2 regions of the Thermanaerosceptrum fracticalcis genome follow, and region 2 is predicted to be linked to the other one. Evidence: a T-box and tRNA genes for the amino acid it is inferred to sense, from the RefSeq annotation. Region 2 holds a T-box; the other holds one or more tRNA genes.
The links. The T-box of region 2 lies ahead of pheS (phenylalanine--tRNA ligase subunit alpha). A T-box ahead of a tRNA ligase gene usually reads a tRNA of that ligase, here a tRNA-Phe.
Positions count from the first base shown of each region.

Region 1 (4,762 bases), 850 kb from region 2:
TTTCTCCACATACCGGACATGCGAACAGAGTAAATCCTGCTTCTTTTTGTCCACATCGATTAAATTTATTGATTTCCTTTATCACAACAGGACGTATTCTGTCTTCGTATTTATTAACAAACTTTTCCCAATGCTTGTTCTCATCAAAAAATATCTCTCTTAAGATATTATCCTGGCCCATATGTTCTCACCTTTCTAACAACTACTTCCTGCTTTCGTTAAAAAATGAAAAAACCCTTGCTTAGCAAGGGCTGAGAACCACAAAAATTTTTATACTTTCCTATACGTGAACAAAAGCACGTACGTGCACTAAATTAATTGTTGTGCTTTTGTTCTTTCAAAGGGAACCCATACGTTCCCTATGACGCTCCGCTGTTACCCTCCTTATCTAAGCTTAAGGGACTACGTCCCCTAACACCCCTGTTTAGGAAATTTATATAATTTCCCAAACTACAAAAAAGACACCTCTTTCGGTGTCTTTATCTTTTCTAAGTGGTGCCCGGAGCCGGACTTGAACCGGCACGGGAGGTAAGTCCCGCAGGATTTTAAGTCCTGTGCGTCTGCCTATTCCGCCACCCGGGCATGTGGTATATATTGTTTGTTTTACTTGTATTCGATAACCGATATCCGCTTTCCGATATCCGAAAACTATTAACTTTCCTCGGAAGTCGGAATTCGGTAGTCGGATAATCGTAATATATTAATATTGGAGGTGCGGGTCGGATTTGAACCGACGGATGGCGGATTTGCAGTCCGCAGCGTTAGCCTCTTCGCCACCGCACCACACCATGTTTCAATCGGTACAGAAGATATCTTATCAAAAATCTCAGCAATCGTCAAGTTAAATATTTTTCCTAAAATCCTGTGAGTCGAGCAAGTTCTCTGCCAAGTTCCGGTGTGCCCGCGGCAATGACATTAAACTTGAGTTTGTTGAGCAAACTAACCTCACGGGTTTTGATTATATCATACAGGAAAGTATCATGCAAGCCGGTATTCGTTTGTCCGTTTAAATAAACTTTCATCTGAAAATCTCCACCGGCACACTGGACCAGGTGAAAAGGCTGGCAGACATCTGTCACCTTCAAGCGTCTACCCAGGCTGACATAGGCGTCATACTGGCCGCTGGCCACCTGGCAAAGATCCAGGATAGAAGAACCGGCCCGCCGTAAGACCAGTTCACTGGTCAAGAGATTTAACTGGTTGATGGGCGTTGAACTTTGTACATCAAGATCAATCCCAATCACAGCCTTTTTATACAGTTTGGTGAGAGGTGATGTCCTGAGCTTCAGTTCCTCCCCTTCACTTTGATAATAAGAGCAGTCATCGGAGGAATAATACCACTTGTCAGCAAAGATTTCTTTTTGCATGGTGAATTCCAGGGCCCGGTGGTTGCCGGTAATCTCCAGGTCAGCCAATTTACCAAAGGCAATGGATACAGATAAAACCGGGGAGGGTGTCAACCATGGCCGGACATTATTAGACCCGTCAATAGGATCTACCAGCATAAAATGCCTGGGATTATCACCAATTACGTCCACACCCGTCTCTTCACTGACCAGGATAACGGGGAAAACTTCTTTTCTTTCATGCACAAAATTAAGAACAGTCCTGTTTATGATCTCATCAAAACCCGTGGGGACGTCTCCCGATACATTAAGACAATCATGTTTAAAAAATAAAGAACATTGGGGAGATTTCATCTCTTCCCGTACTACTCTGTTAATTTTCTCTATGAGATCCCTACCATACCGGAAGTAGAAGTGCTTGTCCACCCTCTTCACCATCCCATCCCTAATGATACAGTCCGCCATCGACAGCCATTATTCATTATAGATGATGTGCTCTATGCACTCAATACAGCAAAATCAGTGCAGGCAAGTTTAAATTTAAGCAACAAAAAACCCGGCTTAAGCCAGGTTGTATGCTTCTGGAGCGGAAGACGGGATTCGAACCCGCGACCCTCGCCTTGGCAAGGCGATGCTCTACCACTGAGCCACTTCCGCACATTCGTTTTTTAATGGTGCCTCGGGGCGGAATCGAACCACCGACACGAGGATTTTCAGTCCTCTGCTCTACCGACTGAGCTACCGAGGCAGTTGCTTTCACCAGTTGACAAGTGATATTTTAACATTGCTTTTAGCGTCCTGTCAACTTCTTTTTTCTTCTTGCACTGCCGGATTTGCCAGACGAGACTATTTGAGTATAGCAGGGAGACGGGCTCAAGTCAAGCCCATTCTCCCCGTTAATATATGTTATTCTGTTTTTTTCTGTACCTTATTTTACATAAGCTAGAAGTGCTTCCCGTACCAGTTTGGCAGCCAGGAAAGCGGTTCTTTCAGACTCGTCATTCATGGGAGAAACCTCTACGATGTCCATACCTACCACATTCAATGTTTTCATAGTGTGAATAGCGGCCAGGAGTTCCCGTGCCGTACAGCCGCCAGGCTCTGGGGTTCCTGTACCCGGGGCAAAGGCAGGATCTACCACATCAATATCCAGAGTGATAAAAATGGGGTTGCCCTGTAATTCACCTACTACTTTCCCCAGGGCGGGGAAAATTTCATCCACATACATGTGAGTATGTTCTTTAGCAAATTCAAACTCTTCTTTGATGCCGGAACGTATACCAAACTGGTAAACCCTTTTGGGTCCTAAAAGTTTGGCCACTTTATTAATCACAGTGGCATGGGACTGTTCCTCACCCTCGTAGTCTTCTCTTAAATCTGCATGAGCATCAAAATGAATGACCACCAAATCGGGGTAAAACTTATGACAGGCTTTAACAAGAGGATAAGTCACCAGGTGTTCCCCGCCCAAAAAGAGGGGAAATTTTTTATCGGCAAAAATTTTTGCAGCCACTTCCTCCATGCGCTGCAGGCTGCCCGCAACGTTGCCGAAAGGCAGAGCCACGTCACCTGCATCATAAAAGCTGATGTCATTAAGGCTTCTATCCAAATAAACGCTGTAGTCTTCAATGCCAAAGGAAACGTTCCGGATTTGCTGGGGACCCATCCTGGTGCCAGGGCGCAGGCTTACGGTGAAGTCCATGGGCAGTCCTACCAGGACAGCTTGAGCTTCTTCATAAGTCTCCCTTGTCCCCATGAAGCCCGTGGGACGGTACATATACTCGTGCAAAGCTAATACCCTCCCTTATCCTACTTGAAAATCTCTGCGGCAAAATTAGGCAGTACAAAGGCAGCGAAATGGATGTTCTTGTTATAGTAACGGGTGTTGGTATCAGCGATGTCCTCGGGATTAACCTTTTGCGGATCATGTTTTTTCGAAGCCAGGGTAAAGCTCCAGAGTCCTGTGGGATAAGTAGGAATGGCCGCCAGATATAATTTAACCAGCGGGAAAATGTGCTTCAGATCATTATGTATTCCTTTAATAAGATCCTGGTGCATAAAAGGGGATTCACTTTGGGCCACCATGATACCGTCTTCTCTCAGGGCATCGTAGACATTTTTGTAAAAGTCGGAAGCAAAGAGCCCTACAGCCGGCCCTACGGGGTCTGTGGAGTCCACCAGAATAACATCATACTTGTTCTTATTCTCCTGAATATGTTTAATCCCATCATCGACCAAAACGGTGACTTTCGGATTATCAAAAGCTGCGGCTATTTCCGGCAAATACTCCTTGGAAGTTTCGATGACACGGCCATCAATCTCTACTAAGGTAGCTGTTTTGACTTTGGGGTGTTTCACTATCTCCCTGATGGCTCCCCCGTCTCCGCCGCCAATAACCAGGACGTGCTCCGGGTTGGGGTGGGTATTTAGAGCCACCAGGCTGATCATTTCGTGATAAACAAATTCGTCTTTAATAGAGGTCATGACACAGTTGTCCAAAAAGAGCATACGGCCAAATTCATATGTATCCACCAGAGCCAAATGCTGAAAATCCGTTTGCTCCTCATGAAGAGTCTTCTTCACTCTAAAGGAAATAGCTAAGTCTTCTGTTTGTTTTTCGGTAATCCACAAATCACTCTTCATTTTTCTCCTCCTAATACCATAATGGTACAGCCGCCAAAGCACAGCCGATTTTTTCCACGGTGTGCTCCACAGCCGCTATCTTTACATCAACCAGTTTCATACCACGCAGTGCAAAGGCTTCCTCCACCATTTTCCTAATGGTCTCTTCCGCTTCCTGCTTGGTACTATAACCCGAGTACTCCATGATGACACCGAAGTTATTTTCGGAGACACCTACACCAACTGCCGCGGCAATCACTTTACCCGGCTCCTTACAAACAATAGATCCGTAAGCCGTCGGTACCAGGGATCCCGGGGGTATTTCCAGATCAGGCTTATACACTGCCCCGGGTGGTAAAATGCTGCTCACGCGAATGAGATTGATATTACCAATACCGGCTTTCAGCAGCGCTCCATCAAAAGCTGTCAGGGAACTTCTCCCCTCACTGCTGCCCGCCACAACCTTGTACATTTTAGGTGTTGGCAACATGTTTTTACCCCCTTTATTTTCGGATAAAAATTAACAGTGTTATTATACCAGAATCAAGTTGAAAATAAACCAGATTTTACCCTCTCTGTTACCCTCGCTATAATATATGAAAAAAAGCCCTAAAGCAAGGGCTTTCAGACATTAAATTTTCACCAGTTCATAATCCCGGGTTCCCAGTCCGATTTCTTCACCGTAGGCCAGCTGTACCCCCCAGTCCACATCGGGATAAAGAGTTCCGAATTTATCCTCGGCCTGGTTCTCTTCACCCAGCCGGCTGTTTTTAAGACCCGCCTGCTGGTTCACC
Region 1 is NZ_CP045798.1:1,312,278-1,317,039, forward strand. It holds gene BR63_RS06935 (IS91 family transposase) at 1-181, opposite strand, end outside; tRNA gene BR63_RS06940 (tRNA-Leu) at 494-582, opposite strand; tRNA gene BR63_RS06945 (tRNA-Cys) at 708-783, opposite strand; gene BR63_RS06950 (inositol monophosphatase family protein) at 855-1,784, opposite strand; tRNA gene BR63_RS06955 (tRNA-Gly) at 1,929-2,003, opposite strand; tRNA gene BR63_RS06960 (tRNA-Phe) at 2,019-2,094, opposite strand; gene speB (agmatinase) at 2,275-3,123, opposite strand; gene speE (polyamine aminopropyltransferase) at 3,156-3,989, opposite strand; gene BR63_RS06975 (pyruvoyl-dependent arginine decarboxylase) at 4,000-4,458, opposite strand; gene BR63_RS06980 (DUF362 domain-containing protein) at 4,600-4,762, opposite strand, start outside.
Region 1: it has a tRNA-Phe gene. The T-box ahead of pheS (phenylalanine--tRNA ligase subunit alpha) is inferred to sense a tRNA for this amino acid. The anticodon was not compared.

Region 2 (4,762 bases):
CTACCGTAGGTTTATCAACAGGTATTACTTCACAATTAACGCCCGCCGGTAAACTGCTGCTTACTTTGATGATGTTTACGGGCAGGGTAGGTCCGATGACTGTAGCTTATGCTATTGTCCTGAGGAAAACGAAGACGACCATCCGGATGCCTGAGGAAAAAATCATTGTGGGTTAGGAGGTTTGTATGAAGCAGTTCGCAGTAATCGGTTTAGGCCGTTTCGGCGCCAATGTGGCTAAGGGCTTGGCTGAAAGGGGATATGAGGTATTAGCCATCGATTATAATGAAGAAAGAGTAAATGCTATAGCCAGCTTCGTAACCCACGCGGTACAGATTGATGCCATGGAGGAAGAAGCCCTGAAAGCCCTGGGCTTACGAAATTTTGATACAGTAATAGTGGCTATAGGCGAACACGATATACAGGCCAATATACTGGTGACGGTGATGTTGAAGGAAATGGGCGTAAAACAGGTGATTGCCAGGGCCCAAAGCAGTCTCCATGGTAAAGTGCTTTTGAAAATCGGGGCGGATAAGATTATTTATCCCGAAGAGGATATGGGGGTCAGGTTAGCGCACAGTATTGTGACGAAAAATGTCCTGGATTTTTTGGAGTTGTCACCGGAATATAGTATACTGGAAATGATAACGCCTGAATCATTTGTGGGAAAGAACCTCCGGGAATTAAACCTGGGGAAAAGGTTTGGTATTAGCGTTGTCGCCGTAAAAAGGGGCACCGAGATCATCGTTACCCCTGAGGCCAGTTTGCAATTGCAGGAGCGAGATCTTCTGGTAGCTATTGGTAACAGGAATTCTCTGGCAAAATTACAGCAGGTTAGGTGATGGTTTTGGGACAAATCACGTCTCTCCAGAATACGTTAATAAAAGAAACCCGCAAACTGCAACAAAAAAAGTACCGGGAAGCGGAGAACCAGTATTTGATCGAAGGTATACGCCTGGTGGAGGAAGCCCGGAAGCGGGGGAGCCTGGGAAAGGTTTTCTATGACCCTAATCTCGGTAAAACCCCACGGGGATTGGAACTGTTAAAAAAAATAAGCAAAACGGGAACTCCCTTATACCAGGTAACTCCGGAAATCCTGGCGAGTTTGGCCGATACCGAGTCACCCCAGGGAATAGTGGCTGTGGTTAATAAAGAGAGTAATGGCCTTTGGCAACTAAAGCTTGGAGACCAGAGCATGGTTTTGATTATTGACGGCCTGCAAGACCCGGGAAATCTGGGTACCATTATCCGCACAGCATGGGCCGTGGGGGTAGATGGTATCCTTTGTCTCACGGGAACGGTGGATCCTTATAATAGTAAAACTATTCGCGCTACAATGGGCGGTATATTTCAGGTACCGGTGGTTACTGACTTAAAATGGTCACAGGTCCATCAATGGTGTCAGGAAAACCATTTTCAAACAGTTGCCGGAGACTTGTCTGCCGTTAAAAATCACTATGCCGTCACGTACTCCCCCCGGGTAGCGTTTATCCTGGGGAATGAGGGCCAGGGGCTTCAGACGGTGAACCTCTCGGAAGTCCATGAACTGGTAAGGATCCCCCTCTGGGGAGAGGCCGAATCTCTGAATGTAGCCGTAGCTGCGGGAATATTACTTTACGAGGCAGTGAGGCAAATGGCTTACAGGCTGTAAAACTTGTCCCCTCTGGAAATGTGTGATATAATTGCCAGTAGACAGTGACCTGAAAGGGTGGGAACATTGTTTTCTACCACGGAATTTTTCTGGAGATTGTTCGAGTCTACAGGTTCGGTCATGTTTTATTTACTGTATAAAAAAATGCTGGTGCAGTAATAACGATGAGCGGGAGCCGTTAAGTTGGCTTACACAGGGAGTGGGGGCTTGATTGAAAACCCCATTAAGCTGGCGAGAAAGGTTTCGCCCGGGAGTTGCTGGGTTGAAGAAGATAAGTAGATCTAGCCGGTGAGCCTCCGTTACAGGTTCTTTAAGTGAATCCAGTATGCTGGATTAATTTGGGTGGTACCGCGGAAGATAAGCTTTCGTCCCTTGGGGGGGCGGAAGCTTTTATATTATTAAGTTCATTAGAGACTGTGTGTCAAGGAGGGACATCAATGCAAGAACAGTTGCGGCTAATCAAAAAACAGGCAGAAGAAGACCTGCAAAAATGTCTTACCATGGATCAATTAAATGAAGTGAGAATCAAATACCTGGGTAAAAAAGGAGAATTAACCCAGGTCCTTAGAGGGATGGGACAGCTCCCGGCCGAAGAAAGACCGCTTATCGGGCAGTTGGCCAATGAAATTAGAGACAGCCTGGAAAACAGCCTGTCTCTCTACAGTGAGAAAATTAAGGTAAAGGAACTGGAAAAGAAATTAAGGGCCGAAAGTATTGATGTGACGCTGCCCGGCATTGCCCCCGATCTTGGGAGAAGACATCCCCTGCATCTTGTTTTGCAGGAAATCAAAAATATTTTTATCGGTATGGGCTTTACCATTGAGGAAGGCCCTGAAATTGAACTGGATTATTACAACTTTGAAGCCTTGAATATTCCTAAAGACCATCCGGCCCGGGATATGCAGGATTCCTTTTATATTACCCCTGAAGTTCTGCTGCGTACCCATACATCACCCGTGCAGGCCCGTACCATGGAAAAGACGAGACCCTATGTTCCCGTGAAAATCATTGTACCGGGAAAAGTGTACCGGCGGGACGATGATGCCACCCATTCGCCGATGTTTCACCAGGTAGAAGGGTTGGTCATTGATAAAAATATTCGCTTCAGTGATTTGAAGGGAACCCTGCTCAATTTTGCCCGGCAAATGTTCGGTCCTGAACAGCAGATTCGTCTGCGGCCAAGTTTCTTCCCTTTCACAGAACCCAGTGCGGAAGTAGATATCTCCTGCGTTATGTGCAAAGGAGCGGGCTGCAGGGTTTGTAAGCAGACGGGCTGGCTGGAAATACTGGGGTCGGGCATGGTCCATCCCCGGGTGCTGGAGATGGGCGGATATGACCCCGAAGAGGTAACGGGCTTTGCTTTCGGTATGGGTGTGGAAAGAATCACCATGTTAAAGTACGGTCTTGATGATATGCGTCACTTGTTTGAAAATGATGTCCGTTTTTTACGTCAGTTTTAGGAGGTTTTGGCATGCGTGTTTCTTGGAAATGGCTAAATGAGCTGGTAGATATTAATCTAAAACCCGAAGAATTGGCTGAAGTAATGACCATGTCCGGTGTGGCTGTGGAAGGGATAGAGTATCTTAACAAAGGTGTCCGGGGAGTAAAAGTAGGACTCATCCAGGAGATTTATCCCCATCCCCAGGCAGATAAACTCTCAGTCTGTAAAGTTTCTGTGGGTGATGCTGTCCTGACTATTGTCACAGGGGCTCCTAATGTTAAGACTGGACAGAAGGTTCCCGTAGCTGTACCGGGAGCTGTCCTGCCAGAGAAAAAAATCGAACGGGCTGTTTTTAGAGGTCTGGAATCCGAGGGTATGTTGTGTTCCGCTGAGGAATTGGGTATGGACGCCGATAAATTCCCTCCCGAACAACGGGACGGCATCCTCGTTCTTACAGAAGAATGTCCTGTGGGCGCAGACATCGTTCCCCTTCTGGGTCTTGACGATATTGTTTTGGAGCTCGAACTGACACCCAATCGTGCCGACTGTCTGAGTATGATCAATGTGGCCCGGGAAGTTGCCGCACTTACGGGCGGAAGGCTGAAACTTCCGGAGATAGAAAAATCTGGGACAAGCCAGGCTTGTGAAGCCCTTATTAAGATAAATATACAGGATCAAGATCTATGTAAAAGATACGTTGGCAGGGTCATTGAGCATGTGCAAATCAAAGAATCTCCTCTCTGGCTTAAGCAGCGCCTTTTAGCTGCCGGGGTCAGACCCATCAATAATATTGTAGATATTACCAACTATGTCATGATGGAGATGGGGCAGCCCTTACATGCCTTTGATTATGACTGCCTTGCGGATAAAACCATCATTGTACGACGGGCTGCTGCCGGTGAGGAAATAACCACTTTGGACGGGCAAAAGCGGGAGCTCACTCCCGAGATGCTGATTATTGCCGACGCCCATAAGCCGGTGGGTATTGCCGGTGTCATGGGTGGACTGGAGTCAGAAGTGACAGCCCAAACGAAAACCATCCTCCTGGAGTCAGCTTATTTCCACGGCCCCAGCATCCGCAGAACATCTAATGCTTTGGCCTTAAGGTCGGAAGCTTCGCTGCGCTTTGAAAAAGGTGTGGATCTGGAACAGGCTTCCTTGGCTGCGGATAGGGCCTGCCAATTGATGGCACAATTAGGTGCAGGTGTACCCGTGGCAGGGCAGGTAGACTGTTATCCCCAGCCTGAAGAAAGGTACCCTATCAGACTTCGTTTAGAAAGGGTAAACAGTATTTTGGGTACTGACCTTGGTCAAACTGAGGTTGAAAAAATCCTTAAGGCTCTGAATATCACCATTTTGGAAAAAGACCTGGAAGGCTGGCATGTCTTTACACCTTCCTATCGCAGAGATTTGGAACTGGAAATAGATCTCATTGAGGAAATTGCGCGGCTTAATGGGTATGACAAGATTCCTACTACCCTTCCCTATGGGGCCACGACACAGGGTGCTAAGAATGCTGAACAAAGACTGCATGACAGGATTAGTGAGATCATGGTAGGCCAGGGGCTCTTTGAAGTGATTACCTATAGTTTTATTAACCCCCGCCACCTGGACTGGCTGTATTTGCCATCTGATCATGAATTGCGGCAAACAGTTGTCGTCAGTAATCCCCT
Region 2 is NZ_CP045798.1:458,720-463,481, forward strand. It holds gene BR63_RS02395 (TrkH family potassium uptake protein) at 1-176, shown strand, start outside; gene BR63_RS02400 (potassium channel family protein) at 186-839, shown strand; gene BR63_RS02405 (TrmH family RNA methyltransferase) at 839-1,648, shown strand; T-box leader at 1,804-2,024, shown strand; gene pheS (phenylalanine--tRNA ligase subunit alpha) at 2,086-3,108, shown strand; gene pheT (phenylalanine--tRNA ligase subunit beta) at 3,120-4,762, shown strand, end outside.